Regions from separate parts of the Mesorhizobium sp. WSM4848 genome, predicted to be linked through region 2. Evidence: riboswitches for the same ligand, from Rfam matches in the RefSeq annotation. Region 2 holds a riboswitch; each other region holds the start of a gene.
What was found. Region 2 has a riboswitch for cobalamin ahead of AC0L16_RS03590 (DUF1636 family protein). Riboswitches for the same ligand answer to the same signal wherever they lie in the genome.
Positions count from the first base shown of each region.

Region 1 (10,493 bases), on a different contig from region 2:
CGATGTTTTTGAAGTCTTCTTCTGGCATGAAACTCTCCGGTGGATTGGTCTGCGGAGCGTCGCTTCTAGTGGTGATTTCCGGTGAAAGCAACAAATGTCACGACAGGATTGTTCGTTGCTCGTCCAGGATTGAGGTCTATAGCACCACATCACGCGGTCGTGACACTGATCTGCCTGGTAGTCGCTGTCCCATAACTACGCCAGTGTTCGCCTTTCCGTTCCGATCTCGTCCGTTTGAATTGCAAAAGGAAGACGCAGAAAGCTTGTAAAGCACCATGAGCCGTGCACTCGCAGGGGGCAGAAAACCTTGCGCGTATGAAACAGGTTGGCGTTGCGGCAGCATGTGGCGATAGGCCACCGAACCGACCAAAGCCTCAGGCGAACAAACAGCGATTGCGCGCGCCCACCAATGGAATCCGCCGTCGGGCGATGGATACACCGCAGTTACTGTTTCCGCCGCTCGATTGGCTTGGTCGGCAGGCACGATTCCCTCGATCCGCTGATCTAGCGCAGGGCGTTCGCAAGCCGCATGTGGAGAATGGTTTCCGTGCACATCGTAAGGACTCCATTTATGAAAATTCTATTGCCTGCGGTGGCTGTTGTGCTTGTGGCAGCCACAGCTTTTGCTGCGCAGTCCATTCCGCCAGACCTCAGAGAAACGGCACTGGCCACCTTCAAGCCCTTGCCATTCACGCCGGCGCTCGCCAACAACCCGAGCACGCCGGAGAAGATTGCCCTCGGCAAGGCACTGTTCTTCGATCCACGCCTCTCGTCCTCAGGCGTTTTCTCCTGCAACTCGTGCCACAACCTGGCCACCGGGGGCGACGACAATCATGAAACTTCGATTGGCCATGGTTGGCAGAAGGGGCAGCGCAACGCGCCGACGGTGTTTAACTCTGTCTTCAACAAATCGCAGTTCTGGGACGGTCGCGCCGAAGACCTGAAAGCTCAGGCCAAAGGGCCGATACAGGCCGGTGTCGAAATGGCCAACACATCGCATCGAGTGGTCGAGACGTTCAGATCGATGCCGCAATATGTGGAGTGGTTCCATTCAGCTTTCCCGGATGAAGCCGATCCCATCACCTTCGAAAACGTAGCCAATGCACTCGCAGACTATGAGACGACACTGGTCACGCCGGCCCCCTTCGACGCCTTCCTCAATGGCGATGAGACCGCCATCGGTCCCAAAGAGAAACAGGGCCTGGCCCTTTTTATCGAAAAGGGCTGCTCGTCCTGCCATTCCGGTGTCAATATTGGTGGTGAAGGCTATTATCCATTCGGCCTCGTTGAGAGGCCTAGCGCCGACGTTCTGCCGGAGAACGACAAGGGACGATTTGCCGTCACCAATGTACCAGAGGATTCCTATGTTTTCCGCGTGCCGCCGCTGCGCAACGTAGCAATCACCGCGCCATACTTTCATTCGGGCAAGGTCTGGGACCTGAGAGAGGCCGTCGCTATCATGGGCACCACCCAGCTTGGCGAACAGCTAACGCAAATCGAAATCGATAGGATCGTTGCCTTCCTTCATTCGCTGACCGGAAAACGACCGGAGATCACATATCCCATCTTACCGACTGAAACGCCCACAACACCTCGGCCTCGATCCTAGCCAGTGGGAAAGCAGACGATCGCGGCGGGCCTGTGAGCATTTCCTTGCCCGATCTGGGCGAATTGCCACGAGCGTCGCCGATTTGGCCGCGATACGTCGCCGACGATTGAGCGGCGCACGTCGGGGGAGGAGCCACTGCTTTTGCACAGCGATGCCCCTCGCGCGGAGATCGACGGCAGCCAGGGTGGCGTCCCGTCAGTACCTCCGCAAAGTCACATCGGCCAATCGCCCTGCCAGTCCATCACCACCTTGCCCGAGCTGCCGCTCCTCGTCGCATCGAAGCCGGCCTGAAAATCATCAATGCCGATGCGGTGCGTGATCAGGCCGCTGACATCGAGGGGGCCCTGCACCAGCGCGATCATCTTGTACCAGGTTTCGAACATCTCGCGGCCATAGATGCCCTTGAGATGCAGCATCTTGAAGATGACCTTGTTCCAGTCGATCTCGAAGCCGGTCGGGGCGATACCGAGAATGGCGATCTTGCCGCCATTGTTCATGGCGTCGATCATGTCGCGGAAGGCGGGTGCCGCACCCGACATTTCGAGGCCGACGTCAAAACCTTCGGTCATGCCGAGCGCCGGCATGACATCGCGCAGCTTTTCCTTCGACGCGTCGACCACATGCTGGACGCCGAGTTTTTTCGCCAGCGCCAGCCGCACCGGGTTGATGTCGGTGATGACCACTTTTCGCGCGCCGACGCACTGCGCCACCAGCGCAGCCATGATGCCGATCGGCCCGGCGCCGGTGACCAGCACGTCCTCGCCGACCAGATCAAAGGACAGTGCGGTGTGAACCGCATTGCCCAGGGGATCGAAGATTGCGGCGATCTCGTCGGGCACGTCGTCGGGGATCGGCACGACGTTGTGCTGCGGGATCGCCAAAAATTCACCGAAGGCGCCCGGCCGGTTGACGCCGACGCCGAGCGTGTTGCGGCACAGATGCCCCCTGCCCGCCCGGCAGTTGCGGCAATGGCCGCAGACGATGTGGCCTTCGCCCGACACGCGCTGGCCGACCTTGTATTCGGTGACCGCGGCGCCGAAGTCGGCGACAGTGCCGACGAATTCGTGGCCGGTCACCATCGGCACCGGCACGGTCTTCTGCGCCCACTGGTCCCAATTGTAGATGTGGACGTCGGTGCCGCAGATCGCGGTCTTCTTGATCTTGATCAGAACGTCGTTCGGGCCGATTTCCGGCACCGGCACCTCTTCCATCCAGATGCCCGGCTCGGCCTTGGCCTTGACCAGCGCCTTCATCATGTTCGACATCAGATGCTCCTTACACCTTGGTTGGTTCTACTCCTCGCCGCTCCTCCGGTAGCCTAAACAACAGAAAGGTAGGCTCGGAAGCACACCCTGAGATCCTTGGATCGATCGTAATGTTGGCGGCTGCCTTTGTGTCGCGCAACACTTCACCGCGACCCGTGCGCTTGAAAAACTCTGTTTTCAGCGAACCTCAGCAGAAGCGGAGCAATCGCCATGCCAGACGCAGCCAAGTTTCAATTCAAGCGATGAGGAATGGTCGCAGCTTGCGGCTGGGCGGTATGGCTATTTTGTCGATGTCCGCCACATGCATTCCCTCGATACCGATGCTCTCGATGGTCGATCTCGCCGCCGATATCTCGATGGTGCCGGTGCACAGGCGGCATCCGCAAGCGTTCGCCCCTCGGTGAAGTGTCTGTTGACCGCTGGCTGTGTGAGAGGCTGAAGTTCATGGACAAAGCCGCCTTCCCCCATTTCGTGATCGAAATCATCCGTCCTTCGGACCGGAAGCGCTTCCAGATCCTGCCCCGCCGCTGGGCCGTCGAGCGGACCTTCGGCTGGACGACAAGGGTGGGGACTCGCACGCGTCCACCGACCTGTGCGCGGCTTTTCGATGTCGTCCTTTGTTTGAATTATCCGCGAAGCCCGCCACATGTTTGCCGGTCACAGTGGCCCAGCGGCCTACGCCTGCACTTTCTCCCGCAATGCGCATGCTGCAGCGACCATGTTGATGAGGGCAGGGCGGACCTCCTCCCATTTCCTTGTTTTGAGGCCACAGTCCGGATTCACCCACAGTTGGCCGTCCGACAGTCGCTCGCGAGCAAGTTGGGCGAGATGCAAAATCTCGCCGATCTCCGGGACACGCGGTGAGTGAATATCGTAGACGCCGGGACCGATTTCGTTCGGATATTTGGACTTGGTGAAGGCGTCCAGCAGTTCCATTTTGGAGCGCGACGTCTCGATTGAAATCACGTCCGCGTCCAGTTCAGCGATCGAGTCGATGATCTCATTGAACTCCGAATAACACATGTGGGTGTGAATTTGGGTCGCGTCCTCTACACCCGTCGAGGCGAGCCGGAAGCATTCGACAGCCCAGCCGAGATAATGTTTCCAATCGGACTTCCGCAGGGGCAAGCCTTCGCGAAACGCGGCCTCATCGATCTGGATCACCCTTGCGTCAGCTCTTTCGAGGTCGGCCACTTCATCACGGATGGCGAGTGCGATCTGGCGGCATGCCTCGGCGCGGAGTACGTCGTCGCGAACAAAAGACCAGTTAAGAACCGTCACTGGGCCAGTGAGCATGCCCTTCACCGGCTTTTTCGTCAGCGACTGGGCAAATTGCCACCAGAAGACCGTCATCGGATTGGGCCGCGAGACGTCGCCGAAGATGATGGGAGGGCGCACGAGCCGGGAGCCGTAACTTTGCACCCAGCCATGCTGGGTGAAGGCGAGGCCGGACAACTGCTCGCCGAAATGCTGCACCATGTCGTTGCGTTCAAACTCGCCATGTACCAGCACGTCCAACCCGATCTCCTCCTGCCAACGGACCGCCGCCTCGGTCTCCTTCTTCAGGAAGGCCTGGTAGTCGATATAGCTCAGCCGGCCCTTCGCATGGGCGGAGCGCGCCCTGCGCACCTCGGGCGTTGCGGGAAGGACCCGATGGTCGTCGTCGGGAACGGCGGCAGGGCGAGCGTGTCAGCCTGGACTCTCGAGCGCTTGGCAAATGCGCTCTTTCGTTGCTTCATGGCGCCGTCAATGCTGCTAACGCGCCCGTGGACGAGCGGATCATGGACCTTTGTCGACATTGCGCGCGCGGCGGCCGCCTCTTCAGAAGCCTTCAGCGCGCCTGCTACGGCCTCCCTGCCTTCGGACAAGGCTTGGGCCAGCACGAGCAGCTCTTCAGTCTTCTGGGCGGCGAATGCCAGCCACGAACGGACGTCTACATCAAGCGCGGTCTCCATCCGCAGGTCCATCGGCACATGAAGCATCGAGCAGGAAGGCGCAATTTCGACGCGGTCCAGCGGCCAACCGGCAACGACCGGCTTTATGCGGTCGAGAATGGCAGTCAGGTTCGCGCGCAAGACGTTGCGGCCGTCGATCAGGCCAAGTGAGAGCACCAGATCCTTCGGTGCGAGCTGACCAACCGTCTCCAACTGCTCGGGAGCGCGCACGAGGTCGAGATGCAGGCCCGCCAGGCCCAGCGAAAGCGCGGTCTCGAGATTGTCTCCCAGCGGCCCGAAATAGGTAGCCAGCATAATTTTCAACTTGGGCGCGGCTTTCGACAGCTGGCCGTAGGTGAATTCGAAGGCAGCTCGTTCGTTCGGGCTAAGGTCGAGCACAAGCGCCGGCTCATCAATCTGCACCCAGTCGGCCCCCGAGAGCTCCAGCCTCCGCAGGAGTTGCTCGTAGACGGGCAGCAGCCGCGGCAGGAGCGCAATGGGATTGAAACACTGGTCGGGAGACTTCGCCAGCTTGAGGAAGGTGACCGGTCCAAGGATGACCGGGCGTGTATGGATGCCGAGCTCTTTTGCCTCCAGAAAGTGATCGACTGGTTTCGTCGACGAGAGGGCGAATGTCTGATCGTCGCCCAGCTCCGGCACGATGTAGTGGTAGTTCGTGTCGAACCATTTGGTCATTTCCATCGCGGTTACGCGCTGGCCCTGAACTGCATGCCCGTGACTGGCGTGAACGCAACCCGCAGTATCGCCTTGCGTCCCGCGCGCCATCGCGAAATAGATGTCGAGCGGGACCTCGCCGCCCGTCCAGCCGTAACGGGATGGCACGGCGCCGACCATTGCTGCGGTGTCGAGCACATGGTCATAAAGTGAGAAATCGTTCGACGGGATTTTCGACACGCCGCGGTCGTGCTGCTCGCTCCAGCTGGCGGCACGGAGTGCCTTCGCCGTCGACAGAAGGTTGGCAGCAGAAGATTTTCCGGACCAGTAGCTTTCGAGCGCGAATTTCAGTTCTCGCCGGCGACCGATACGCGGCATGCCAAGCGTTGCTATGGGAACTTGCTGGGAGACATTCATTCCATACCCCGATGGTTGCGGCGGGGACAAGGAAGGCGCTAGCAGGCCGGCATAAACGCCGAGCTGCCGCGGCCACCAGACACCCCGCCCGTGGACGTTGTTTACCGTGGCAGGTCTCCTGGCTCGCGGGTCACAGCCTCTGCCCCGTCTTCCCGGGGCAGTTCGCCCCAGTGACATTGATGGGTTTGGCTCGCCGCTTACAGTTGCGGGGGCAGCGCCGGCATTGCACCGGCTTCCCTCTTAGCTCCGCTACGGCAACGCCTTGCGGAGAACCACGACACGCGGACAATCGCAGCAGCCCGCTTTGTGGTCAATGCGGTATAAAGAAATGTTTATGTGTTTATGTGAACCGTTCACCTGCGGCGTGTTCCCAAGTCGCAGGTCGCGGGTAGAGCTGAGCCATTTGCGCCACTCTCCGGGATTGTGCCTCGCCGCTCGGGCAATCTGCCGGTGACACGATCCCGGCTCAAAAACGACTTCGTCAAAAACACGTTTTGGCCATCATGATCGGCGGCAGTACTGGCCGAAGTGCGACAACGTTCCTGAGCCTGCAAAATTGAAATTTGGAGAAAACCGCCATCCTTCACGGACGGGCACGCGACATTTCAATGTGTACGCGCTTGTCTGGACAGCCTCACAAAGGGCGCTGGCAGCACCTCGCTGAAACACCGCCCTACAACAATCCCGCCTGCTCAGCCTCGCGGCGCAAATTCTGCCGCGGCCTGGGGCCGATCTGCTGGATCACCAATCCGGCCGCCAGTGAGCCAAGGTCGCCGCAGGTCTGCAGGTCGCGGCCTTGCGTGTAGCCATGCAGGAAGCCGGCGGCATAGAGATCGCCGGCGCCTGTCGTGTCGACCAGTTCCTTGATTGCGGTCGCCTTGATCACCACCGTTTCGCCGCCGCGCACGATTATCGAACCTTTTTCAGAGCGGGTCACGGCGGCGATGCGGCAATCCTTGCGGATCTGCGCCAGCGCCTCGTCGAATGACGATGTCTGGTAGAGCGACTTGATCTCGTGGCTGTTGGCAAAGACGATGTCGACCATGCCCGAACGCATCAGGTCGAGGAATTCGTCGCGGTAGCGGTCGACGCAGAACGAATCCGACAATGTCATGGAGACTTCGCGGCCTGCCGCGTGCGCCAGCTTCGCCGTCTGCCGGATCGCTTCCTTGGCGCGCGGCGGGTCCCACAGATAGCCTTCGAAATAGGTGACCTTGGCGCCAGAGGCCTTGTCGGCCTCGACATCCTCCGGCCCGAGCTCGACGCAGGCGCCGAGATAGGTGTTCATCGAGCGCTCGCCGTCGGGAGTGACGAAGATCATCGAGCGCGCCGTCGGCGGGTTGCCCTTGAGCGGCCTGGTGTCGAAGGCGACGCCCTGCGCATGGATGTCGTGGGCGTAAATTTCGCCGAGCGTGTCGTTCGAGACCTTGCCGAAGAAGGCGGCGCGACCGCCGAAGCTAGCGACGCCCGCTGCCGTGTTGCCGGCGCTGCCGCCAGAGGCCTCGATCGCCGGGCCCATGCGGCTGTAGAGCAGTTCGGCGCGTTGTGTGTCGATGAGGTTCATCGCGCCCTTGATGATGCCGTTGGTCTCGAGAAATTCCTCGTCGCACTGGGCGATGATGTCGACAATGGCATTGCCGATGCAAAGCACGTCATAATCCGACATCAAAATCTCCGCCAAAAACCCGAGCCGGCTTCTTGCCACGCCGGGGCCGGCCTGTTTTGGCGAGTGTGGAATGGGTCGCCCTATGCCGACGTATCCAATACCCGTGCATCACGCAGCTGCCGGTCCTGCCTCACGCAACAGGTCGTCAGCTCTGTCCGTCTTTTCCCAGGTGAACTCCGGCTCTTCGCGGCCGAAGTGTCCGTATGTCGCGGTCTTGCGGTAAATCGGCCGTAAGAGATCAAGCGCCTTGATGATGCCTTTCGGTCGGAGATCGAAAAGCTCAAGGACGGCGCGCTCGATTCTTTTTTCATCAATCTTTGCGGTTCCGAATGTATTGACGAGGACAGAGACCGGCGCGGCCACACCGATCGCATAAGCAAGCTGAACCTCGCACACCTCCGCAAGTCCGCTGGCAACGACGTTTTTTGCGACGTACCGCGCCGCATAGGCGGCCGACCGATCAACCTTGGACGGGTCCTTGCCCGAAAAGGCACCGCCGCCGTGACGCCCCATGCCGCCGTAGGAATCGACGATGATCTTGCGGCCGGTAAGCCCGCAATCGCCGCGCGGCCCACCGACCACGAACCGGCCTGTTGGATTGACCAGGAACCTTATCCTCGTCGTATCCAGATCGTCGTGAGGCAAGACCGGCCTTATGATCTCCTCAATGACGCCTTCGCGCACCGTGGCTTGTGAGACCTCCTCGTCATGCTGCGTCGACAGGACTATGGTATCAAGCGCTACCGGGCGCAAACCCTCATACCGGACGGAAACTTGAGATTTAACGTCCGGGCGAAGCCAGCCAAGGCGTCCGGTTTGGCGCACCTCTGCCTGTTTTTTTATCAAATCGTGAGCAAGTTGGATTGGCAACGGCATCAACGTTTCGGTCTCGTTGCACGCGTACCCGAACATGAGGCCCTGATCCCCCGCTCCCTGCTCGAGATCCTGCCCTCGTCCCTCGTCGACGCCCTGGCTGATGTCAGGCGACTGCTCGGTCAAGGCCAAGATCAGGGCGCAACGCCGGCCGTCAAAGCCGATCGCATCGTCGTCATATCCAATGTCCAAAATGATATCGCGGGCAACTTGGCTGTAGTCGATATGCGCGGGACTGGTGATCTCGCCAGCCAGAACGACCATCCCTGACTTCACCAACGCTTCACAAGCGACACGAGCCTTAGGATCCTTGCGAAGGATCGCATCGAGGACGCCATCTGAGATATTGTCGGCCATCTTGTCGGGATGTCCCGCGCCGACGGATTCGGAAGAGAACACGAATTGTCTGGTCATGAAATGTCCTCGCTTCAAACGTTGGAATTGATGTGACAGTTGATCCGGCCGCCTTACCTGTCGGAGATGCCAGGCACGTCGAACGCAGCGCAGAAGTCGGCAACGTCTCTGCGCACTCTGGCATGCACGTCCGAATCATCGGGCTGGCGACAGACCAGGTCGATGAAAGCGGCAATCTGCACCATTTCCGCTTCGCGCATGCCCACAGACGTCACTGCTGGCGTGCCTAAGCGTATGCCGCTGGTGAGCGCGGGATGGCGCCGGTCGCCCGGCACCATGTTGAAATTCGTAATGATACCTGCTTGCGACAGACGCTCGGCATAGGCTTTCCCAGACAGCGGCCGGCCCCTAAGATCAAGGATCAGCATGTGATTGTCAGTGCCCCCCGTGACGAGTTCATAACCTCGCTCCAGAAGGGCCTGGGCCAGAGCCTTGGCGTTGTTGACGATCTGCTGACCGTACACACGGAAGGATGCATTCCCTGCTTCGTGCAGAGCGACAGCTAGCGCGGCAATCGTATTCATGTGCGGTCCGCCCTGGAGGAGAGGGAACACGGCACGGTCTATGCGTTTGGCCAGATTGTGTTTGCTCTTGGAATGGTAGAGCGCCTGATAGCGGTCTTCATTCCTTGACAAGATGAAGCCACCGCGGGGGCCGCGGATCGATTTGTGAGAGGTGCTGGTGACAACATCGCAATGGCCAACGGGATTCGGATGCACTCCTGCGACAATGAGGCCGCTGATGTGGGCGATGTCGGCTACCAGATAGGAGTTCACCTCCGAAGCAATGTCGGCCATTGCCTCATAGTCAAAAATGCGCGGATAAGCAGTTCCGCCGACCCAAATGAGCTTCGGTCGTTCGCGTTTGGCCGTCTCGCGCAAGCGGTCATGGTCGATCTGCTGCGTCTTTTCGTGCAGCCCGTACGGAACTCGCTGATAGTCAGTGCCCGAGAAGTTGACGGCCCAACCGTGCGTCAGATGCCCCCCGCCGGGGAGGGTCAAGCCCATCATCTTGTCTCCCGGACACAACAGCGCTCGACAGACAGCCTGATTGGCCGGCGAGCCTGAATAAGGCTGCACGTTGGCGTGTTCATAGCCGAACAGCGCCTTCAATCGCTCGATGGCGAGATTCTCAAGCTCATCGACAATCTCGTTTCCGGCGTAGTAGCGCGCGCCGGGATATCCCTCGGCATACTTGTTGGTGAAAATAGACCCGGTCGCTTCCAGCACCGCGGAGGACGCGAAGTTCTCGGAGGCGATAAGTTTGAGGGTCGTCCGCTCCTGGCGCTCCTGTCTTAAAAGCAGCTCGTGAACGCGAGAATCTGCGACAGCCAGGTGAGGCCACTCGCAAGTGTCAAGCTCCGCGATGGCGCCGCCAGTCGAATTGTCCATATCAGCTTCGCGCTCCATTGGGACTAAGTTTCAGGACAACCAGGCGGTCACCTTGGACCGCGCGCCCTGTATCGCCTCCAGGCGCTGTAGGTCTTGTCTGTGATGGCCATCGCCGTGGGGCAGGAGATCAACCAACAATTGAACCAAGCCGCCGTCCGCGTCTCCTGCTTCGAGGTGGTACGAAGGCCAGGGACGCTGTTCGTTGCCGAGAAGAAAGCCGGCTCTGGCGAGCTGGCGGACGTGTGCGAC
Region 1 is NZ_JBVVPX010000037.1:52,131-62,623, reverse strand. It holds gene AC0L16_RS27275 (Ros/MucR family transcriptional regulator) at 1-28, opposite strand, end outside; gene AC0L16_RS27270 (cytochrome-c peroxidase) at 572-1,609, shown strand; gene tdh (L-threonine 3-dehydrogenase) at 1,822-2,874, opposite strand; gene AC0L16_RS27260 (hypothetical protein) at 2,985-3,278, shown strand; partial or broken gene AC0L16_RS27255 (IS5/IS1182 family transposase) at 3,349-3,438, shown strand; partial or broken gene metE (5-methyltetrahydropteroyltriglutamate--homocysteine S-methyltransferase) at 3,550-5,876, opposite strand; cobalamin riboswitch at 5,992-6,192, opposite strand; gene AC0L16_RS27245 (adenosine kinase) at 6,574-7,566, opposite strand; gene metK (methionine adenosyltransferase) at 7,675-8,853, opposite strand; gene AC0L16_RS27235 (serine hydroxymethyltransferase) at 8,907-10,244, opposite strand; gene AC0L16_RS27230 (hypothetical protein) at 10,347-10,493, shown strand, end outside.
Region 1: linked by a shared signal. The riboswitch ahead of metE (5-methyltetrahydropteroyltriglutamate--homocysteine S-methyltransferase) and the one ahead of AC0L16_RS03590 (DUF1636 family protein) in region 2 are both predicted to bind cobalamin.

Region 2 (10,493 bases):
GACGCCGGCGCCGTAGGTGCCGGGCGAGGTGCCGAAAATGCGCGGGCTGACCTTGCCATCCGCGCGGGTTTTTGCAGCGAGCGGGTTTTCCGATGCATCCTCGTCGCGGGCGGCAACGGCGTTGGCGGCCGCATCGATCAGGGCGATCTGGGTCGGGAACATGTCGCGGAACAGGCCTGAAATGCGCCAGGTGACATCGACGCGCGGGCGGCCAAGGGTGGCCGGCGGCAGCACCTCGATGCCGGTGACGCGGCCGGTGGCGGAATCCCATTGCGGCCGGCAGCCCATCAGCGCCAGGCCTTGCGCGATCTCTTCGCCGCCGGTGCGCAGCGAGACCGAGCCCCAGAGGTCGATGACCAGCGAGCGCGGCCAGTCGCCATGCGATTGCATGTAGCTGCGCAAGACCTCGTCGGAGGCCGCCCTGCCGAGATCGAAGGATGTCGGCGTCGGCATGGTGCGTGAATCTGATGTGAACAGGTTGCGGCCGGTCGGCAGCACATCGCGCCGGCCACGCGCCGGCGCGCCGGCAGGACCGGCAGCGACATGGTGGCCGTCGAGGGCGGCGATGAATGCTGACTTCTCGGCCGCCGCACTCTGCTCGTGCAGCGGATCGGTCTCGCCCTCGGCTGAGCGGCCAAAGATGTGAAGGCCGTCCTTGATGGCGAAATCCTTCAGGTCGCAGAGCCAGGCGTCGATGCGGCGCAGCGCTTCGTCGGGCGCGTCGGTTCCGGCGACGCCGGCCTCGGCGGCGAGACCGGTCTTTTCCGCGGTTTCGACGATCAGCCTCGCCAGGCGATCGCGGCGGCGGCGGTCGAGCCCGTCAGCCTGGGCATATTCGTCGACCAGCCGCTCGAGCTGCTGCTGGTTTTCGTCGAGCCCGGCGCCGGTCAGCGGCGGCGGCAAATGGCCGAGGGTGACGGCGGCAATGCGCCGCTTGGCCTGCGCTGCCTCTCCCGGGTTGGAGACGATGAATGGGTAGATGACGGGCAGGGGACCGGTGACGATCTCGGGAAAACAGGTTTCGCTGAGCGCCACGGTCTTGCCGGGCAGCCATTCCAGCGTGCCATGGGCGCCGACATGGACGAGGGCATGGACATCGAGCGCCTTGCGCAGCCACAGGCCAAAGGCGATCAGCGCATGGCGCGGCGGCAAGGTCGGGTCGTGATAGTCGGCGCGGCGGTCGACCGAGCGCCCGCGATCGGGGGCGATCGCCACTGTGATGTTGCCGAAGGTGGCGGCGCGGAAGGGGAAATTTGCCGCGGTAGGCGCTTGAACACCCCCCTCTGTCCTGCCGGACATCTCCCCCTCAAGGGGGGAGATCGGCAGTTCTACCGACGGCTCTTCCTTAACATCCTCGGTAATTGGCGAAAGCAGCGACGACAGCGCAATCTCCCCCCTTGAGGGGGAGATGTCCGGCAGGACAGAGGGGGGTGCCTCGCACCAACCTGTCTCATCTGCCGCATTCCCCCATGCGGCCGTCACGGCAGCGATGGCCGCCGGCGGCAATTCCTTCGAGAAAGTCAGATACTCCTTCAAGGCTAATCCTTGATCGGCCGACTCCAGCATCTCCAGCAACGCGCGCGGGGTTTGCGGAATCCCTTCAACGGCGTAGCCCTGTTCGCTCAGGTCGTGCAGCATCGCCAGCACGCTGGACGGCACGTCGAGGCCGACGGCGTAGCCGGTGCGGCCGGGGGCGCTCGGATAGTCGGGGATCAGGATGGCGAGCTTGCGTTTTTCGCGCGGCGTGCGCTGCAGGCGGATGAAAGCTTCGACACGGTTCGCCACCTGCGCGACGCGGTCCGGCTCCGGTCGGTTGGAGAACGCGCGGAAAGCCAATGCCGGATCGACCTCGCTTTCGCCCTTGAAGGAAACGGCGCCGGCAAGGATGCGGCCGTCGAGTTCAGGCAGGACGACATGCATGGCAAGATCGGCGGGCGCCAGGCCGCGCTGGTTGTCTTGCCAGATGTCACGGGGTGTCGTCGCGACGATGACCTGGAAGACAGGAACGCCGGCGCGGTCGAACAGGGTTTCGACGCCGGACTCGGCGCCCGAGGCGAACGCCGTGGCGGTGATGATGGCGGCCGGCTTCAGCGTGGCAAGCGCGGTTTCGACAAAGGCGAGCGAGGCCGGGTCCTTGAGGCTGGAGACGAAGATCGGCACGGGGGCCATGCCGCGCTGCCGCAGCGCTTCAAACAGCGCATCGATCGGAGCGATATCGGCGGCGAGCAGCATCGAACGGTAGAAGAGAATGGGCACGACGTCCCCCTCCCCCTCGAGGGGAGGGTGGCCCGCAGGGCCGGGTGGGGTCGTTGCGGCAGTGCTCGACGTTTTTTGCTGTTGGCGCACTTCACAGGCGACCCCACCCCCGGCCTGCGGCCGGACCCTCCCCTCGAGGGGGAGGGAGACGTCGCCGCGTCCGGGTTCATAAAAGCCCGCCTTCGGCACGACAACCGGCTCCACGACCGCCGCGTCCTGTCCCGCCAGCCGCGCCAGCCTCTGCACCAGCGCCGTCATATTTGCCGGGCCGCCTTCACGAAAATAGCCCAGCAGAGCGTCGAGCTCTTCGCGCGGCAGCGTCGAGTATTCGATCAGCCGCAAATCCTCGTCGTGACTCTCGCCGGGCAGCAGCGCCAGTTTTATGCCGTGCGCGCGGGCGGCCGAGGCGAGTTGGTCGCAGCCGTAGCGCCACCAGTCGTAGCCGCCGAGGATGCGAACCAGAATAACCCTGGCGTGCCGGGCGACGCTGTCGATCCAGAGATCGACGGACATCGGGTGGCGCAGATCGCGCAAAGCCGCCAGCCGCATCGAGGGCAGGCGATCCGCATCTGCCTGCCACGCCGCCGCCAGCCCGGCCAGATCGCTGTCGGTGAAGGACAGCGCCACGACATCCGCAGGCGTCTGCCTGAGATCGACAGGCTCGGCGAGATCGTCGAGCGAGGCGGATGTGGTGGTGAGGATGTGCATCGCGGCTCGTGCCTGAGGTCAGCCGGCGAGGATACGCTCGATGGCCGGGCGGTTCAGCCCTTTCAGACCGATGACGACGAGGCGCGAGCGGCGGTCGTCTTCATCAGTCCAGGCGCGGTCGTAATAGTGATTGACGCGCGGCCCGACAGCCTGCAGCAACAGCCGCATCGGCTTGCCGCCGACCTCGACGAAGCCTTTTACGCGCAGCACGTTTTCGTCCTCCGCCGCCGTGGCGACACGCAAGGCCAGTTCATCGGGATTGGCGATCGAGGGAATATCGATGACGAACGAGTCGAAATCGTCATGCTCGTGATCGAGCTCGTCGTCGTGGTGGGTCTTGCGGTTCTCGATGTCGTCCTCGACGGCAAGGCCGAGGCCGAGCAGCACGGACGGATCGACCTTGCCCTGTGAGGCCGGCACGATCGTGACCGCGCGGGCGGCGTGTTTGCCGATGACGGCATTGGCGCGGGCCGAGCCGGCGGCGTCCATCAGGTCGCTCTTCGACAATATGATCAGGTCGGCGCAGGCGAGCTGGTCCTCGAACACCTCCTCGACCGGATCGTCGTGGTCGAGCGTCTCGTCCTGCGCGCGCTGCGCCTGCAGGGCGTCCATGTCGTTGGCAACACGGCCTTCGGCCAGCGCCGGTCCGTCGACCACGGCAATGACGCCGTCGACCGTCACCCGGCTCTTCACCGTCGGCCACTGGAAGGCCTGGACCAGCGGCTTGGGCAGGGCCAGCCCGGAGGTTTCGATCAGGATATGGTCGACCCTCGGCGTCAGCGACAGGATCTGGTCGAGCGCCGGGACAAAATCGTCGGCGACGGTGCAGCAGATGCAGCCATTGGCCAGTTCGACGATGTTTTCCTCAGGGCAGGTGTCGATGCCGCATCCCTTCAGAATCTCGCCGTCGATGCCGATGTCGCCGAACTCGTTGACGATGATGGCCAGCCGCTTGCCGCCGGCGTTTTCGAGCAGATGGCGGATCAGCGTCGTCTTGCCGGCGCCGAGGAAGCCGGTGACGACGGTGCAGGGCACGCGCGAGAAATTAGCGGACGACTCTGGAGCGGTCATTTCTAATCCTTCAAAAGGTCGAGGGGAGGGATGCGGGCAACGAGGCCGCGCTTCAGGCAATCGGGGCGGCCGCGCCATGGGATGAGGCCGTCGGTCGAAGTGGCGAAGAGTTTTGCGCCGGTGATGAGATCGGCGCCGCTGGTCGTGGTCAGGTCGCCAAAGACATAGCTCCAGCAGCCGTCGCGCAGGATAGCGGCGCTGAGGCGGCGCTTGCAGTTGCCAAGGCATTCGACGGTGCGGATACGGATGTTTTCGCCAGAGGCGGCGCGGCGCGTGTCTTCGGCCAACAATTCGCCGGCGCGAGGATGGCCGTCGGAGCCGGTCTCGTCACGGCAGGAGGCGCAGACGACCACGGTGACACCGGCCAAAGCGTCATTATCGCGGGATAATAAATCCGCTGTCTCAGCCAAAAAACTGCTGTCGCGTTCCAAATCAGGCTCCTTGCCCGGAAAACCCGCCAGGCGATCGGATTCTTATGTCCTAGACGGCAGGTCTCCTGGCTCGCGGATCATCGCCTTGGTGCCGCCTTCCCGGGATTTTCCCAGTGGTTTTCGGCCTTGGCTCGTCGCTTACAGTTGCGGGGACAGCCGCGGATTTGAAATCGAGATTTCGCACCGCATTCCCTCTTGGCTCCTCCCTTTGCCGAGAGGAGACCGTCTGAAGCGGATTTAGGCTTGTGGAGGCAGTCGTGTCAACGCACGTCTACGACGCGGCAATGTCGGCAAGCGGTTGGCCCAAATCCCCCGCAGGCGTCACCTCGAGGCATTCGAGGCCGAGCCAACCCTGCATCAGCTTCAATTCCTCAAAAAGTTCGGCGGCGGTTTGCGGCGGCGCGCCGGGCTCGGCATAGGCGGCATGGACGCGCAGCACGCCGGCGGGGCGGTCAGCCCTAAGGTCGATGCGCGCCACGATCTTTTCGCCGAGCAGGAACGGCAGCACATAATAGCCGTATTGGCGCTTTTCGGCAGGGGTGTAGATCTCGATGCGATAGCGGAAGTCGAACAGTCTTTCCGTGCGCGCCCGCTCGAAGACGACGGGATCGAACGGAGCGAGCAAGGCGCGCGCCTCGATCTTGCGCGGAAAACGGGCGTCCTTGTGAAGATAGGCCGGCTTGCCCAAGCCTTCGACGGTCACCGGCAAAAGATCACCGGCGTCGACCAGTTCCTCGATGCGGCCCTTGATATCAGCGGGAGAGAGGCGGAAATAGTCGCGCAGGTCGCCTGCTGTCGCGACGCCGTGGGCGCGGGCTGAGATGCGCAGCAATTCGCGGTGCGCATCCTCAGGCGAGGGCACCGGCAGGGCAAGTATCGCCGGCGGCAGCACGCGCTCCGGTAGATCATAGAGCCGCTCGAAGCCGCGACGCGACGCCGTGGTGATGCGGCCGGCCCAGAACAGCCATTCGAAAGCGTGCTTGGCGTCGCTCCAGCCCCACCAGCCGCCCGAGCCTTTCTGGTCTCCTTTCTGGCCTCCCAGGGCGGAAGCGGCGATCGGACCGCGTTCGACGACCTCGCGATAAATGTCTTCAATATAGGCGGCGCGCTCGCGGCCCCACTTGGCCAGCCCGTTATACATTTCCTCGCCGCGCTCGGCCCGTTGCATGCGCCAGCGCATCAGCGGATAGGTTTCGACCGGCAGAAAGGAGGCTTCGTGCGCCCAATACTCGAAGACTTTGCGCTTTCGCGTCACGGCGGCGTTGTCGAGCAGGGCGAGCGGGTAGGGGCCAAGCCGCGAATAGAGCGGCATGTAATGGGCACGCACCACCGCGCTGACGGAATCGATCTGCAGCAGGCCGGTGCGGCCAAGCACACGGGCCAGATGACGGCGGTCAGGCGTGCTGCTGGGGCGAGGATCGGCAAACCCCTGTGCGGCAAGCGCGATGCGCCGGGCCATGGCGAGCGAGATTTTTTCCTTCATGCAGACGGCACTCTGTCGGCGTTCGACCAAAGGTGGGAGCGATGATTCCGCACCATGCTAGCAGGGTTTTGGCGGCATCTATGTCAGGAGAGAAAAGTGGAGTAAAAAGCGAAGGAAATCAAACAGGAGCGGATCGGACCAGTTTATCCGGATATGCCGTCCGGCACCCATGTTTTGAACAAGGTTTGACTTGCTTCGCCGAAAGCCCTGCGCTAACCCTCGCCGCCTTGCAGCATAGAGCCTCCTAAAACGGTTCAGTGGTTAAACTGTCACGCTTCCGCAAGTGGGTCCGGTGCTGTAATCAGAGTGGATTGGCCGCCAACGGAAAGCTGCAGCATGAACGCATTGTTGAGTTCGTACCTGCCCATCGTCCTGTTTATCGGCGTGGCGCTTGTCGTCGGCCTGGCGCTGCTTGCCGCACCCTTTCTGGTGGCCTACCGCAATCCCGATCCGGAAAAGCTTTCCGCCTATGAATGCGGCTTCAACTCGTTCGATGATGCCCGCATGAAGTTCGACATCCGCTTCTACCTGGTGTCGATCCTGTTTATCATCTTCGATCTGGAAGTGGCTTTCCTGTTTCCGTGGGCAGTGTCCTTCGGCCAGATCGGCATGCTCGGTTTCTGGTCGATGATGGTGTTTTTGGCGGTGCTGACCATCGGCTTTGCCTATGAATGGAAGAAAGGAGCGCTGGAATGGGATTGAGCGACAATTCCGGCACGCTCGTCGCGCCGAAGCCAAAAGGCATTCTCGACCCCAGCACCGGAAAACCGGTGGGGGCGAATGATCCCTTCTTCCTCGAGATCAACAACGAGCTTGCCGACAAGGGCTTTCTCGTCACCTCGACCGAGGCGCTGATCACCTGGGCGCGCAGCGGCTCGCTGATGTTCATGACCTTCGGTCTTGCCTGCTGCGCGGTCGAGATGATCCACACCTCGATGCCGCGCTATGACTCGGAGAGGTTCGGTGTCGCGCCTCGCGCGTCGCCGCGCCAGTCGGACATCATGATCGTCGCCGGCACGCTGACCAACAAGATGGCGCCGGCGCTGCGCAAGGTTTATGACCAGATGCCGGAGCCGCGCTACGTCATCTCGATGGGCTCCTGCGCCAATGGCGGCGGCTATTACCACTATTCCTATTCGGTGGTGCGCGGCTGCGATCGCGTCGTGCCGGTCGACATCTATGTGCCTGGCTGTCCGCCAAGTGCGGAAGCGCTGCTCTACGGCATCCTTCTGTTGCAAAAGAAGATCCGCCGCACCGGCACGATCGAGCGGTGAGCGGGATGATGAGCCTGAATGAACTCTCGACCCACCTCGGCGAGAAGCTGAGCGGCCGGATCGGAGATGCGGTGTTTGCCTATGGCGAACTCACCATCTCGGTCGAGCCGCAGGATCTGATCGAGGTGGTGAGCTTCCTGCGCGACGATCCAAAATGCCAGTTCATCTCGATCATCGACGTCTGCGGCGCCGATTATCCATCGCGGGCCAAGCGCTTCGACGTTGTCTATCACCTGCTGTCGCCGAAGCAGAATGTTCGCATCCGGCTCAAGGTGCAGGCGGACGAAGAGACGGTGGTGCCATCGATCACCAGTGTGTTTCCGGGCGCTGACTGGTTCGAACGCGAAACCTACGATCTCTATGGCGTGCTGTTCTCGGGTCATCCCGATCTCAGGCGGATTCTGACCGATTACGGCTTCGAGGGTCATCCGCTGCGCAAGGATTTCCCGCTGACCGGTTTCGTCGAGGTGCGCTACGACGACGAGGCCAAGCGGGTCATCTACGAGCCGGTCGAGCTCAAGCAGGAATTCCGCAATTTCGATTTTCTCAGCCCTTGGGAGGGGACGGATTACGTCCTTCCAGGCGACGAAAAAGCCAAGACGAATTGAGACGCCAGAATGGCTGAAACTTCCGTCCGCAACTTCAATATCAACTTTGGGCCTCAGCACCCTGCTGCCCATGGCGTTTTGCGTCTTGTGCTAGAACTCGATGGCGAAGTCGTCGATCGCGTCGATCCGCATATCGGGCTGTTGCATCGCGGCACCGAGAAGCTGATAGAAGCCAAGACCTATCTGCAGGCCGTGCCCTATCTCGATCGGCTCGACTATTGCGCGCCGATGAACCAGGAGCATGCCTTTGCGCTTGCCGCAGAGCGGCTGCTCGGCATCGAGGTGCCGAAGCGCGGCCAGCTGATCCGCGTGCTCTATTGCGAGATCGGCCGCATCATGTCGCACATCCTCAATGTGACGACGCAGGCGATGGATGTCGGAGCGCTGACGCCGCCTCTCTGGGGTTTTGTCGAGCGCGAAAAGCTCATGGTGTTCTATGAGCGGGCCAGCGGCTCGCGCATGCATGCAGCCTATTTTCGGCCCGGCGGCGTTCACCAGGACCTGCCGCAGCAGCTGGTCGAGGATATCGGCAACTGGATCGATCCGTTCCTGAAATCGCTCGACGACCTCGACGCACTGCTGACCGGCAACCGCATCTTCAAGCAGCGCAATGTCGACATCGGCACCGTGTCGCTGGCCGACGCCTGGGCCTGGGGTTTTTCGGGCGTCATGGTGCGTGGCTCCGGCGTCGCCTGGGACCTGCGCAAGTCGCAGCCTTATGAATGCTATGCCGAGATGGATTTCGACATTCCGATCGGCAAGAACGGCGACTGCTACGACCGTTATCTCGTGCGCATGGAAGAGATGCGCCAGTCGGCGAAAATAATGCGCCAGTGCATCGACCTGCTGCTCGGCAAGGAAGGCAGCGGGCCGGTGTCGAACCTCGACGGCAAGGTGGTGCCGCCGAAGCGCGCGGCGATGAAGCGCTCGATGGAAGCACTGATCCATCACTTCAAGCTCTACACCGAGGGCTACCGCGTGCCGGCGGGCGAGGTCTATGCGGCGGTCGAAGCGCCAAAGGGCGAGTTCGGCGTCTATCTGGTCTCGGACGGCACCAACAAACCCTATCGCTGCAAGCTGCGCGCGCCCGGCTTCGCGCATCTGCAAGCCATGGATTTTTTGTGCCGCGGCCACATGCTGGCCGACGTCACCGCCGTTCTCGGCTCCCTCGACATCGTGTTTGGTGAGGTCGATCGCTAAATGTCAGTCCGCCGTCTCGCAGAAGCCAGCCTCCAGCCAGCCTCCTTCGCCTTCAACCGGGCGAATGCGGCAGCGGCCAAGCAATGGATCAAGAAGTATCCGAAGGGCCGCGAGCAGTCGGCGATCATCCCGTTGCTGATGCTGGCGCAGGAGCAGGAAGGCTGGGTGACCAAGGCGGCGATCGAGACGATCTCCGACATGCTCGGCATGCCCTATATCAGGGGGCTCGAAGTTGCGACTTTTTACACGCAGTACCAGCTCAATCCGGTCGGCACCCGCGCGCATATCCAGGTCTGCGGCACCACGCCCTGCATGCTGCGCGGCTCGGAAGCGCTGATGGATGTATGCCGCTCGAAAATCCATCACGACCAGTTCCACACCAACGACAAGGGCACGCTGTCGTGGGAAGAGGTTGAATGCCTTGGCGCCTGCGTCAACGCGCCGATGGTGATGATTTTCAAGGACACTTTCGAGGATCTGACGCCGGAGCGGCTTGCCGAGATCATCGACCTCTATGATGCCGGCAAGGGCGCCTCGGTGACGCCGGGGCCGCAGAACGGCCGCATCACCTCCGAGCCAATTACCGGCCTGACGACGCTGAAGAGCGAAAAGGCAATCCTGAAGACGACCCGCGATAGGGAAGCCAAGGCGGCTGCCAAGGCCGCCAGGGCGGCTGCACCAGCGGCAATTGTCGCGACGCCGGCGGCTCCGGCCGCACAGGCACCGGCGGCCCCGGTCGCGCCGTCGAAAGCCAGCAAGCCGAAGACCGATGCGCCCGAAACCAGCCCGGCGCTGGAGACGCCTTCTCCGGCAAAGGTCGCACCAGAGACGGAAAAGGCGGCGAGCGTCAGAGCACCGCGGCATTCGGCCGCCAATGCCAACAAGGCCGCGCCGGAAGTCGAAAAGGTTTTGAAACAGCGCAGCGGTCCGATAGTCAAGGCTGAGCCAGCGGCTGCTTTCAAGGCGCCGGAGTTGAAGGAAGCGCCGATCGGCGCTGCCGGCAAAAAGGTCATCAAGCCAGCCAAGCCTTCGCTTGAGGACAAGAACCGCCCGGCCGGCATCGCGAGGCCGGCACTGGTCGACGATCTCAAGCTGATCTCGGGCGTCGGCCCGAAAATCGAAGGCATCCTGCATTCACTTGGTATCTTCACCTACGCGCAAGTCGCGTCATGGAAGAAGGCCGAGCGCGAGTGGGTCGATGGCTATCTCAGTTTCCACGGCCGCATCGAGCGCGAAGACTGGGTCAAGCAGGCCAAGGCGCTGGCCAAGGGCGGGGTCGCCGAATATATCCGCGTCTTCGGCAAGAAACCGGTCTGAGGGACGAACAATGCTTCAGGACAAAGACCGCATCTTCAACAACATCTACGGCCGCTTCGACAAGTCGCTGGCCGGTGCGATGGCGCGCGGCGCTTGGGACAACACGCCCGGCATCATCGCCAAGGGACGCGACTGGATCGTCAAC
Region 2 is NZ_JBVVPX010000002.1:248,609-259,101, forward strand. It holds gene AC0L16_RS03580 (cobaltochelatase subunit CobN) at 1-2,964, opposite strand, end outside; gene cobW (cobalamin biosynthesis protein CobW) at 2,983-4,035, opposite strand; gene AC0L16_RS03590 (DUF1636 family protein) at 4,038-4,466, opposite strand; cobalamin riboswitch at 4,505-4,708, opposite strand; gene AC0L16_RS03595 (winged helix-turn-helix domain-containing protein) at 4,738-5,949, opposite strand; gene AC0L16_RS03600 (NADH-quinone oxidoreductase subunit A) at 6,286-6,651, shown strand; gene AC0L16_RS03605 (NuoB/complex I 20 kDa subunit family protein) at 6,642-7,223, shown strand; gene AC0L16_RS03610 (NADH-quinone oxidoreductase subunit C) at 7,232-7,831, shown strand; gene AC0L16_RS03615 (NADH-quinone oxidoreductase subunit D) at 7,841-9,031, shown strand; gene AC0L16_RS03620 (NADH-quinone oxidoreductase subunit E) at 9,032-10,348, shown strand; gene nuoF (NADH-quinone oxidoreductase subunit NuoF) at 10,359-10,493, shown strand, end outside.

Region 3 (10,493 bases), on a different contig from region 2:
AAGCGACGTTGAGCCCCGACTTCGCCGTCGACCGCGACTGGTGGCGAGGTGCCGTGATCTACCAGATCTATCCGCGCAGCTATCAAGACTCGAACGGCGACGGCATCGGCGACCTCAGGGGCATTATCGGCAGGCTGCCCTATATCGCGGCGCTCGGCGTCGATGCCATCTGGATCTCGCCGTTCTTCAAGTCGCCGATGAAGGATTTCGGCTATGACGTATCCGACTATTGCGACGTCGATCCGATGTTCGGCACGCTGGCCGATTTCGACGCCCTGACCGCCGAGGCGCACAGGCTCGGGCTCAAGGTGATGATCGACGAGGTGCTGTCGCATACGGCAGACATCCATCCGTGGTTTAAGGAAAGCCGCTCGAGCCGCACCAACCCAAAGGCGGACTGGTATGTCTGGGCCGACGCCAGGCCCGACGGCACGCCACCCAACAACTGGCTGTCGATCTTCGGCGGTTCGGCCTGGCAGTGGGACACCAGCCGCCAGCAATATTATTTGCATAATTTCCTGGCCGAGCAGCCCGATCTCAACTTCCACAGCCGCGCGGTCCAGGACGCGCTGCTCGATGTCACCCGCTTCTGGCTGGAGCGCGGCGTCGACGGTTTCCGCCTCGACACCATCAATTTCTACTTCCACAGCCAGGGCCTCGAGGACAATCCGCCGCTGCCGCCCGAACAGCGCAACGACCAGACCGCTCCTTCCGTCAACCCCTACAACTACCAGGACCATCTCTACGACAAGAGCCGCCCCGAAAACCTCGGCTTCCTCGAACGCTTCCGCGCCCTGCTCGACGAATATCCGGCGACGGCGGCGGTTGGCGAAGTCGGCGATTCGCAGCGCGGACTGGAGGTGGTGGCGGCCTATACCGCCGGCAGCAAGCGCGTGCACATGTGCTATTCGTTCGACTTCCTGGCGCCCGAAAAGATCAGCGCGGCAAAGGTGCGTTCGGTGCTGGAAGCCTTTGGCAAGGTCGCCAGCGACGGCTGGTCGTGCTGGGCCTTCTCCAACCACGACGTGATGCGCACTGCCTCGCGCTGGGCGGGCGGCGAGGCCGACCAGTCCGCTTATCTCAAGGTGATCTCGGCGCTGCTGATGTCGCTGCGCGGCTCGGTCTGCATCTATCAGGGCGAGGAGCTTGGGCTCGGCGAGGCCGAGCTGCAATTCGAAGACCTGCAGGACCCCTACGGCATCCGGTTCTGGCCGGAATTCAAGGGCCGCGACGGCTGCCGCACGCCGATGGTCTGGAATGGCGCCGACAGCAATGGCGGCTTCTCCACGGCAAAGCCCTGGCTGCCAGTGCCTGCCAAGCACCTTTCGCAGGCCGTCGATGTGCAGCAGGGCGACGACAGTTCGCTGCTCGAACACTACCGGCGCTTTCTCGCTTTCCGCCGTCTGCATCCGGCGCTGGCCAAGGGCGACATCGAGTTCATCGAAAGCCAGGGCGATACGGTCGCCTTCACGCGCCGCGAGGGCAATGAGCAGATCGTCTGCGCCTTCAATCTCGGCAGCCGACCGGCCGAAGTCGATCTCGGCGGACGCTCGCTGCAGCCCTTGCCGGGGCACGGGTTTTCGGGACAGACTGACGCCGGTTTTATCCGCCTCGACGGCTACGGCGCCTGGTTCGGGCGTATCGATTGAGTTTGCAATTCACTGGAGGGAACCCATGGCCGATGTCACGCTAAGGCAAGTGAAGAAATCATACGGCAATCTCAACATTCTCCACGGCATCGACCTCGACATAAAGTCGGGCGAGTTCATCGTCTTCGTCGGCCCTTCGGGCTGTGGCAAGTCGACCTTGCTGCGGTCGATCGCCGGGCTTGAGGAAATCACCTCCGGCGAGCTCAAAATCGACGGCGAGGTGGTGAACGACGTGCCGCCGTCGAAGCGCGGCATCGCCATGGTGTTCCAGTCCTATGCGCTCTATCCACACATGACCGTCTACGACAACATGGCGTTCTCGATGAAGATCGGCAAGGAGAGCAAGGCCGAGATCGACAAGCGGGTGCGCCAGGCGGCGGAAATCCTGCAGCTGACCAAATATCTCGACCGGTTGCCCAAGGCGATGTCGGGCGGCCAGCGCCAGCGCGTCGCCATCGGCCGCGCCATCGTGCGCAATCCCAAGGTCTTCCTGTTCGACGAGCCGCTGTCGAACCTCGACGCGGCACTGCGCGTCGCAACCCGCATCGAGATCGCCAAGCTCAAGGAGTCGATGCCTGCTACAACGATGATTTACGTCACCCACGACCAGGTCGAGGCGATGACGCTGGCCGACCGCATCGTGGTGCTCAAGGAGGGCCATATCGAGCAGGTCGGCACGCCGATGGAGCTCTACAAGAAACCCGGCAATCTGTTCGTCGCGCAATTCATCGGCTCGCCGGCCATGAACATCCTGCCGGCGACGATCGACAAATCAGGCAACCCGACCATCGTCAGCCATGTCGGAGGCCGCAAGGCGACGGTGCCGATCGCCACGCCGGCCTCGGCGACGGGCGCTTCGGTGAGCTTCGGCGTGCGGCCGGAGGATCTGATGATCGCCACCGGCGCGGATTATCTTTTCGAGGGAACGGTGGATTATGTCGAGCAGCTCGGCGAGGTCCAGCTCGTCTATGTCGACATCGGCCGCGCCGACCTGCCGCTGGTGACCAAGCTGCCAGGCAACGTGGAGGTCAAGCGCGGCGCTGCGCTGCGGTTGAATGCCGATGCCGGCGACCTGCATATTTTCGATGCCGACGGACATTCATTCACGCTCCACAAAGCGGAAGCAAAGGCAGCCTGAGAGCGGCAGCCGAACTGATGGATGTTTGGTGACCCACAAACGAGAGCGGCGGGCAAAAGCCCGCCGCTCTTGTGCGTTCCGGTCGCTGCCCTGCGGGGCGGACTTCTGTACGTCGCCCGACGAGTTCAGCGCGTGTAGACCGGCGAGCCGTTATTGCGTACCGTAGCACCAGCGCGGCGGGAAAATGCCGCGGCTGCCGTTGGAACGAACTGTTAGTTGTTGCCGAACAGGTTACGGTCGCTGCCGTTGACGGGTTTCTCGTCAGCCGGAACCGGATTCTGCGCCGAAGCCGAATTCCGAATCGAAGCCGTGTACGAGTTGCTATCGACCGCAGCGGCCGGCTGGTTGGCGCCATTCGATCCAAAGTTGTCACTACCGGCAAAAGCGCTGCCGGAGATGGCCACAATGGCGGCGGTGGCAAGAATGATCTTCTTCATTTCTAGTACTCCTGAGTTCCTCAAAGCCCGAGCGGCGGACCGCCACTTTGCTGTTGGGATCGGCTGTTAATTGTTGCCGAAAAGGTTGCGGTCGGAGCCCTGGAGAACGGGCTGCTTTTCAGCGTGAGCCGGCGTCTGGACAGAGGCCGTGTAGGAGCTGTCAACCGCAGCAGTCGGCTGGTTGGCGGCGTTGGACCCATAATGGTCGCTGCCGGCAAAGGCGCTGCCGGTGGCCAGAACGGCGACGGCAGCAAGAGCAATCTTTTTCATTTTAGTACTCCAGTATCTTAGTCTTCCGTCCGTCTAGCGGCGTGTCTTGGGAGGATGCGCGTCGTTCGGACAGCCCCGATGTGGGAAGGCCATTCGGCGGATTCCAATCACGAAGTTGTTCCGTGTGGACCAAGAATCTACACCTTGAAATTGTACCAGAGACATTTACTTCAATGATTTTCTGTTTTCTTTTCAACGATTTATGGCAAGTTAGCCGTTCATGATTTGACGGATTGGCGGACCTGCGTTCACAGCGTGCTGCACGCATTGTCAACAGAAACGAACCGTTCGGTTCGATTTTAGAAGCGACTAATAGTCACTTTTGTAAACTGTTAACCTTCCTGATCTCTGCCGCGGGTCGGATTCGATGTCACGGCAGCCGACAATGGCCTCCGACAAAGTGGGGTTTCAGCCCTGCAGATATAAACCTGCAGGTTTCGCCGGCCGTGTCGCGCCGCATGAATACGATGTCGCTTTCATGCCGGCAGTCAGCCGGCCGTCATGATTAGATCACGCCATCTCAGGTGCCGCTTGGTGACGACGAAGCGGAGAATTGGGAAGCCGGTCAGAACCCGGCGCTGCCCCCGCAACGGTGGTGGAGTTCAAGTCGCAACGGGAGACCACTGGGCCACAAGCCTGGGAAGGTGTCGCGATGAGTCCGCAAGGACACTCCAGAGCCCGGAAACCAGCCCGAGATTTCTAGACTCGACTGATCGCGGTGGGCGGTCAAGAGGTGGATGATGCATGTCGCCGGCGTGCAAGCGGTCCTCCCTCCATCACCACCAGTTCAGTCCTTTACACGAGGACAGGACATGGACGCGCGCAACGACATGCTGAGGCTCTTGCACGGCCGCAGGCAAGGCTATTCGCTCGAGCAGCCCTTCTACACCGATCCAGATTTCTTCAAGCTCGACATGGAGCTGATCTGGTATAGCGACTGGCTGTTCATCGGCCACGATTGCGAGTTGCCGAAACCTGGCAGCTACATCACCGCCCAGATCGGCGACTACCCGCTCGTGCTGGCCCGCGACCAGCAAGGCAAGATCAATGCCTTCCACAATTCCTGCCGCCATCGCGGCAGCCGTGTCTGCAATGCCGACAAGGGCACTGCGGCGAAGCTGGTCTGCCCCTACCACCAGTGGACCTACGAGCTGGACGGCCGGCTCTTGTTTGCTCGCCATATGGCGGACGGCTTCGACAAGAGCCAGTTCGGCCTGAAGCCGGTGGCTTGCGAAAGCGTTGGCGGCTACATCTTCATCTGCCTGGCCAACGAGCCGGCGGACTTCGCGCCGATGCGCGCCATGATCGAGCCTTACCTCCTGCCGCACCGGCTGCGCGAGGCAAAAATCGCCTTCGAATCGACCATCGTCGAGAAGGGCAACTGGAAGCTCGTCTGGGAGAATAACCGCGAGTGCTACCATTGCGCCGGCAACCATCCGGAACTCTGCAAGACATTCCCGGAAGCGCCGACCGTCACCGGCGTGCAGGGCGCCGACAGCGATCCGGAGATGCTCGCCCACTGGGCGAAATGCGAGGCGGCGGGCTTGCCGAGCAAATTCCGCATCGATCCGGCCGGGCAGTATCGCGCCACCCGCGCGCCGCTGCTGCGCGACGCCGTCAGCTATACGATGACGGGCAGACGCGCGGTGAAGAAGGACCTTTCCGACAGCGTTTCGACCGACCGTATCGGCTCGCTGCTGCTCTATCACTATCCGACGACCTGGAACCACATCCTCGGCGATCATGCCGTCACCTTCCGCGTGCTGCCGATCAGCGCCACGGAAACGGCCGTCACCACCAAATGGCTTGTCCATAAGGACGCGGTCGAAGGCGTCGACTACGACCTCGCCGAGCTTACCCATGTCTGGACCGAAACCAACGATCAGGACCGTCGCATCGTTGAGGAAAACGCCTTCGGCATCCTGTCGCCGGCCTATGAGCCCGGCCCCTATTCGGAACTGCATGAGGGCGGCGTCATCCAGTTCGTCGAATGGTACGCCTCCTTCATCGGGCCGCGCCTTGCCGAGGCTGGGCGGCCGGCGCTGCGCAGCGTCGCCTGAGCGAGGTCAAGGGGATGAATGCAATGACGGACCTTGGCCTCTATCGCCATCTCGACGAGATGGCGCCCTGGAACGACAGGCTCCAGGTGCTGGAAGTCATCGGCGTCAGCGACGAGGCGCCTGAGGTGAAGACCTTCACCTTCCGCTCCGACAACCAGACCTGGTTCCGTTACAGACCGGGGCAGTTCGTGACGCTGGAACTGCCGACCACCGAGGGCCCGTTGATGCGGACCTATACGCTGTCGTCCTCGCCGTCGCGGCCGTTCTCGATCGCGGTGACGGTGAAAGCGCAGACCGGCAGCCTCGGCACACGCTGGATGTTCGACAATCTGAAGCCCGGCGTTCACGTGAAGGCCTATGGGCCGGCGGGCGACTTTTCGCTGCACAGCCATCCCGCGGCCAGGTATCTGTTCATTTCGGCTGGCTCCGGCGTGACGCCGATGATGTCGATGCTGCGCTGGCTGAACGACTGCGCGCCATGGACAGATGTCGGCTTCGTCAACTGCGCGCGCAAGCCCGAGGAGATCATCTTCCGCAAGGAGCTCGAGCTGCTCGGCAGCCGCATGCCGGGCCTGACGCTCGGCTTCATGATCGAGGAGCGGTCCAGTCGTGAGGGCTGGTTCGGCCATATGGGCCGGATCGACGCGATAAGGCTGCCGCTGCTGGCGCCCGATTTTCGCGAGCGTGAAATTTTCTGCTGCGGCCCCGACCCGTTCATGCGCGCCGTGCGGCAGATGCTGGAGGCGGCCGGCTTCGACATGGCCAACTATCATCAGGAGAGCTTTGCGGCCCCGGGGGTGGAGGAAATACCGGCTCCCTTCGGTTCGCCGGCAGAAGGTGGGCCGGCAGAGGACGGGGTCGAGATACCTGCCGAGGCCGCAACGCCGATCCGCTTTTCACTTTCGGATGTCGATGCCGAATGCGTTGCCGGCCAGACCGTGCTGCAGACGGCGCGCGCTTCGGGCGTACGAATTCCCGCAGCCTGCGAGTTCGGCCTGTGCGGAACCTGCAAGGTGAAAAAGGTCTCGGGCACAGTCGAGATGAGCCACAATGGCGGCATCCTCGATCACGAGATCGACGACGGTTTTATTCTCGCCTGCTGTTCAAGGCCGCTGTCGGCGCTCGAAATTGAGGTCTGATAGGTGGGGGGCTTGAAGCGCGTCGCGGCTGAATGGATTCATGCGACGCGCTTTAAGTTATTGTTATGCATGTCGTTATCGCAAAACCGCTGCACACTTTTGCGCGACATGCATTAGACCCCATAGCGTTCGGTGCGGATAAGGCTTGCCGGAACGCCGGCATCGGTCAGCGCCTGGGCGGCGGCCGACACGAAGGCATTCGAGCCGCAGACAAAGGCGAACCTTGGCGGCGCGGGCAGCCGCAGCATCGATTGCTCCATCATCGCGACATCGACCCGCCGCGAATAGTCTGTCGGGCGCCAGGCGGCCTCGCGGGTCAGCGCCAACACCAGATCGAAGCCGTCCCGGCGATTGTGGAATTCGATCAGCTCGTCGCGAAAGATCACCTCGTCCCAGACCCTTGCAGAGAACACCAGCACCGCGGGCACCGTCGATTTGCGCGCCGCGCGATGGCGGGTCATCGCCATCAGCGGCACCACGCCGGACCCGCCGCCGACCAGCAGAAGCGGGCCGCCGTCGCTGTCGGACCAGACGAAGTGGCCGCCGAGCGGTCCGCGCAGTTCGACCTCGTCGCCGACCGCCGCGATATCGTGGAAGAAGGGTGAGACCTCGCCGTCATCGAGCCTTTCGATCGCCAGTTCGATCGTCCCGCCGGCTTCCGGCGCCGAGGCGATGGAGTAGGAGCGGCGCGCCTGATAGCCGTCCGGCGCCGTCAGCCTGACATCGACATGCTGCCCGGCACGATAGGCAAAGGGCCGCGACGGCTCGAGGAAAAAGCTGGTGACGCGCGGCGTGCGTTTTTCGATGCGGGCGATGGTCACCGTCTGCCATGGCGACTGCGCCGCCGGCGCGTCGCTCATGGATCGCCCGTATAGCGCTGCTCGCGCCACGGGTCGCCATAGATGTGATAGCCGCGCAGTTCCCAGAAGCCCGGCTCGTCGCGCTCGGTGAACTGCAGCCCGTTCAGCCATTTGGCCGACTTCCAAAAATAGAGATGCGGAACCAGCAGCCGCGCCGGGCCGCCATGGTCCGGCGTGATCGGCTTGCCTTCGTAAAGCAGCGCCACCATCGCCTTGCCGGCAGTGAGATCCTGCGTCGGCACGTTGGTTGTATAGCCGTCGAAGGACAGCGCCAGCGTGAAGACGGTCGGTGGCTCGATGCCGGCATCCGCCAGAATATCGTCGACCAGCACACCTTGCCACGCCGTGTCGAACTTGGTCCACGCGGTGACGCAATGGATGTCGCGCGTCATTTTGGTCAAAGGCAGCGCGTTGAACTCTGTCCAGTTCCACGTCTTGATCGGTCGCGGTCCGTGCTTGAGCGTGAACGACCAGTCCTCGGTGCGCACACGCGGCGTCGGCCCGGCCGACAGCACCGGAAACCCTTGCTCGAGATACTGCCCCGGCGGGATACGCGCATCCGCATCCGTCGGGGGCTTTCGTCCTGAAGAGAAGCCGCGGGTGATCATCGAGACAAATCCGTTTGCATCAGGCCGCCGGTCGGCCTTCACCAATGTTGTCAAAGATACTCTGGCGGGCAACCAGATTCTTGGCTTATGCGCCGTCTGTTCGCCTGAGATAACCGGTGGCGATCTCGCGCATGCGTTTGGCGTCGAAGCTTGGCCCATGGCCGCCATGGCCGATGCTGACGGGCAGATCGAGCAGCCGCTGCATGGTTCGGCGATAGGCTGATCGGTCGGAATCCGGCAGGTCGTCGATCAGCATCGCGTCGTAGATGGCGTCGCCGGCGAAGAACAGCCCGTCGGCCTCATCGAACAGCGCGATCGAATCGGGCGAATGGCCGGGCAGATGCAGCACGCGGAATTGCCGGTCGCCGAGGTCGACCAGATCGCCCTCGTCAAGCGTCCGCGTCAGCGGCGCCGGCGGGATTCTGTATTCGGCTGCTCTCCAGCCGGGCGCCGGCAGCCTCGAGACGGCGCCGTCGAGTTCATGAAACATGTGGGCGTAGGTGACGGCGTCGTCCATGCTGTCGAATTGCGCGGCACTCATCCTCGGCCCCGCCCGCAGCGGGAATTCGTGCAGCGAACCGACATGGTCAAGGTGGATATGGGTGGCGACGACGAGCAGCGGCTTGCCATCAGGCGTGTCGATCTCCGGCGCCAGCGGGCAAATCCCCATGCCGGTGTCGACAAGCAGGTCGACGTCGCGGCCGCGCAGATGCCAGATGTTGGCGCGCACGAAATCATGCACGAACGGCTCGGTCAGCATCGTCGTATCGGCGTCGATGACGGTCTTGCTGAACCAGTCAAGCATCTAGCAGATATCCGGCATCACGAGATTTCCGGCATCAGAAGCGAGCCGGCTCAGACGAACGGCTTTCCGACCTTGTACTTTTCGGGAACCAGCCGCTTCAGATAGGCCATCCCCGCGTCGGAGAGTTGGTTGGCATCCGGCAGCATGAAATCGTCGGGCATGTGACGGGTCTTGCCGGCAACGTTTTTCAGCGGCACCTTGTTCAGCACGGTTTTCTCGCCGTCATATTGCAGGGCCACCGAGCCGCCGCCCTGTTCGGCGACAGCGACCGCAAAGACGCCGGCATCGAAGGCTTCCTGCGCATCGACGGCATTGATGGCGCCAACATAGCCGCGCGGCATGTAGCCGAGCGCATCGACGCGCGCCCGCTTGCCCGGCAATCCTTCGGCCAGCGCGCGCTCGAGGGCGGCCGGCAGGTCGCTGCCCGACAGCTTGACGTTGCCATGCGCATCGCGCTCCAGTTTGTCCGGCGGCACAAGGCTTTCGACCAGCGCCTTGCCGTCGGCGGTGCTGACGCCTTCTGAGACTGCGACGATGCAGCGCTTGTGGCGATCCAGCGTGGCGCGCACGTCGTCGATGAAGGCCGCGGCCGAGAACGGACGCTCCGGTACATAGAGGAGATGCGGGCCGCTGTCGGGATCAAGCTGCCATGCGGCGGCGGCGGCGGTGAGGAACCCGGCGTGCCGGCCCATGACGATGCCGACATAGATGCCCGGCAGAGCACGGAAATCGAGGTCGACCGAGAGAAAGGCGCCGGCGACGAACTCGGCTGCCGAAATGAAGCCCGGCGTGTGGTCGTTCTCCTCCAGATCGTTGTCGATGGTTTTCGGCGCATGGACGAAAGCTATCTTGCCGCCGGCGGCGTCGGTCAGGATCTGCTGCGTGCCGGACGTATCGTTGCCGCCGATATAGATGAAGGCATCGGCGCCCGCCTTCTTCAGGCCGTTGAGGATGACCTCGCAATAGGCCTCGTCCGGCTTGTCGCGCGTCGAGCCAAGCGCGGCGCTCGGCGTCGCCGCAATCAACCGCAACCGGTCCTCAGGGATAGCCGAAAGATCGACATAGTTGCCGTCGCGGATGCCGCGCACGCCATGGATCGAGCCCAAAACCTTGGCGCCGGGATGCCGTTTGCGGATCTCGAGTGTGGCGCCCACCACCGTCTGGTTGATGACGGCGGTCGGGCCGCCGCCTTGCGCGATGACAAAAGTTCCGGACATGCTTCACGTCTCCCGAGCAGTGGCTTTGCAAGGCACATTCGCCTGTCTTGCGAGATCGCGCAACGGGAGAGTCGAGCGGCCGCCGCCAGCCGCCTCGAGGTCAGACGATGACCGGCAGGGTCAGACGACGACGACCGGGTTTTTCCTGGAGACCCGGCTGTAGAGGTCGATGATGTCCTGATTGATCAGGCGAACGCAGCCCGACGACATCGCCTGGCCGATGCTCCACCATTCGGGCGAACCGTGGATGCGGTAGCCGGTGTCCTGGCCGTTCTGGTAGATGTACAGCGCACGCGCGCCGAGCGGGTTG
Region 3 is NZ_JBVVPX010000010.1:112,612-123,104, reverse strand. It holds gene bglA (beta-galactosidase BglA) at 1-1,649, shown strand, start outside; gene AC0L16_RS12395 (ABC transporter ATP-binding protein) at 1,675-2,787, shown strand; gene AC0L16_RS12390 (DUF680 domain-containing protein) at 3,000-3,224, opposite strand; gene AC0L16_RS12385 (DUF680 domain-containing protein) at 3,291-3,494, opposite strand; cobalamin riboswitch at 4,000-4,202, shown strand; gene AC0L16_RS12380 (aromatic ring-hydroxylating oxygenase subunit alpha) at 4,307-5,554, shown strand; gene AC0L16_RS12375 (FAD-binding oxidoreductase) at 5,578-6,693, shown strand; gene AC0L16_RS12370 (FAD-binding oxidoreductase) at 6,807-7,553, opposite strand; gene AC0L16_RS12365 (molybdopterin-dependent oxidoreductase) at 7,550-8,161, opposite strand; gene AC0L16_RS12360 (MBL fold metallo-hydrolase) at 8,247-8,966, opposite strand; gene AC0L16_RS12355 (diphosphate--fructose-6-phosphate 1-phosphotransferase) at 9,017-10,183, opposite strand; gene AC0L16_RS12350 (L,D-transpeptidase) at 10,304-10,493, opposite strand, start outside.
Region 3: linked by a shared signal. The riboswitch ahead of AC0L16_RS12380 (aromatic ring-hydroxylating oxygenase subunit alpha) and the one ahead of AC0L16_RS03590 (DUF1636 family protein) in region 2 are both predicted to bind cobalamin.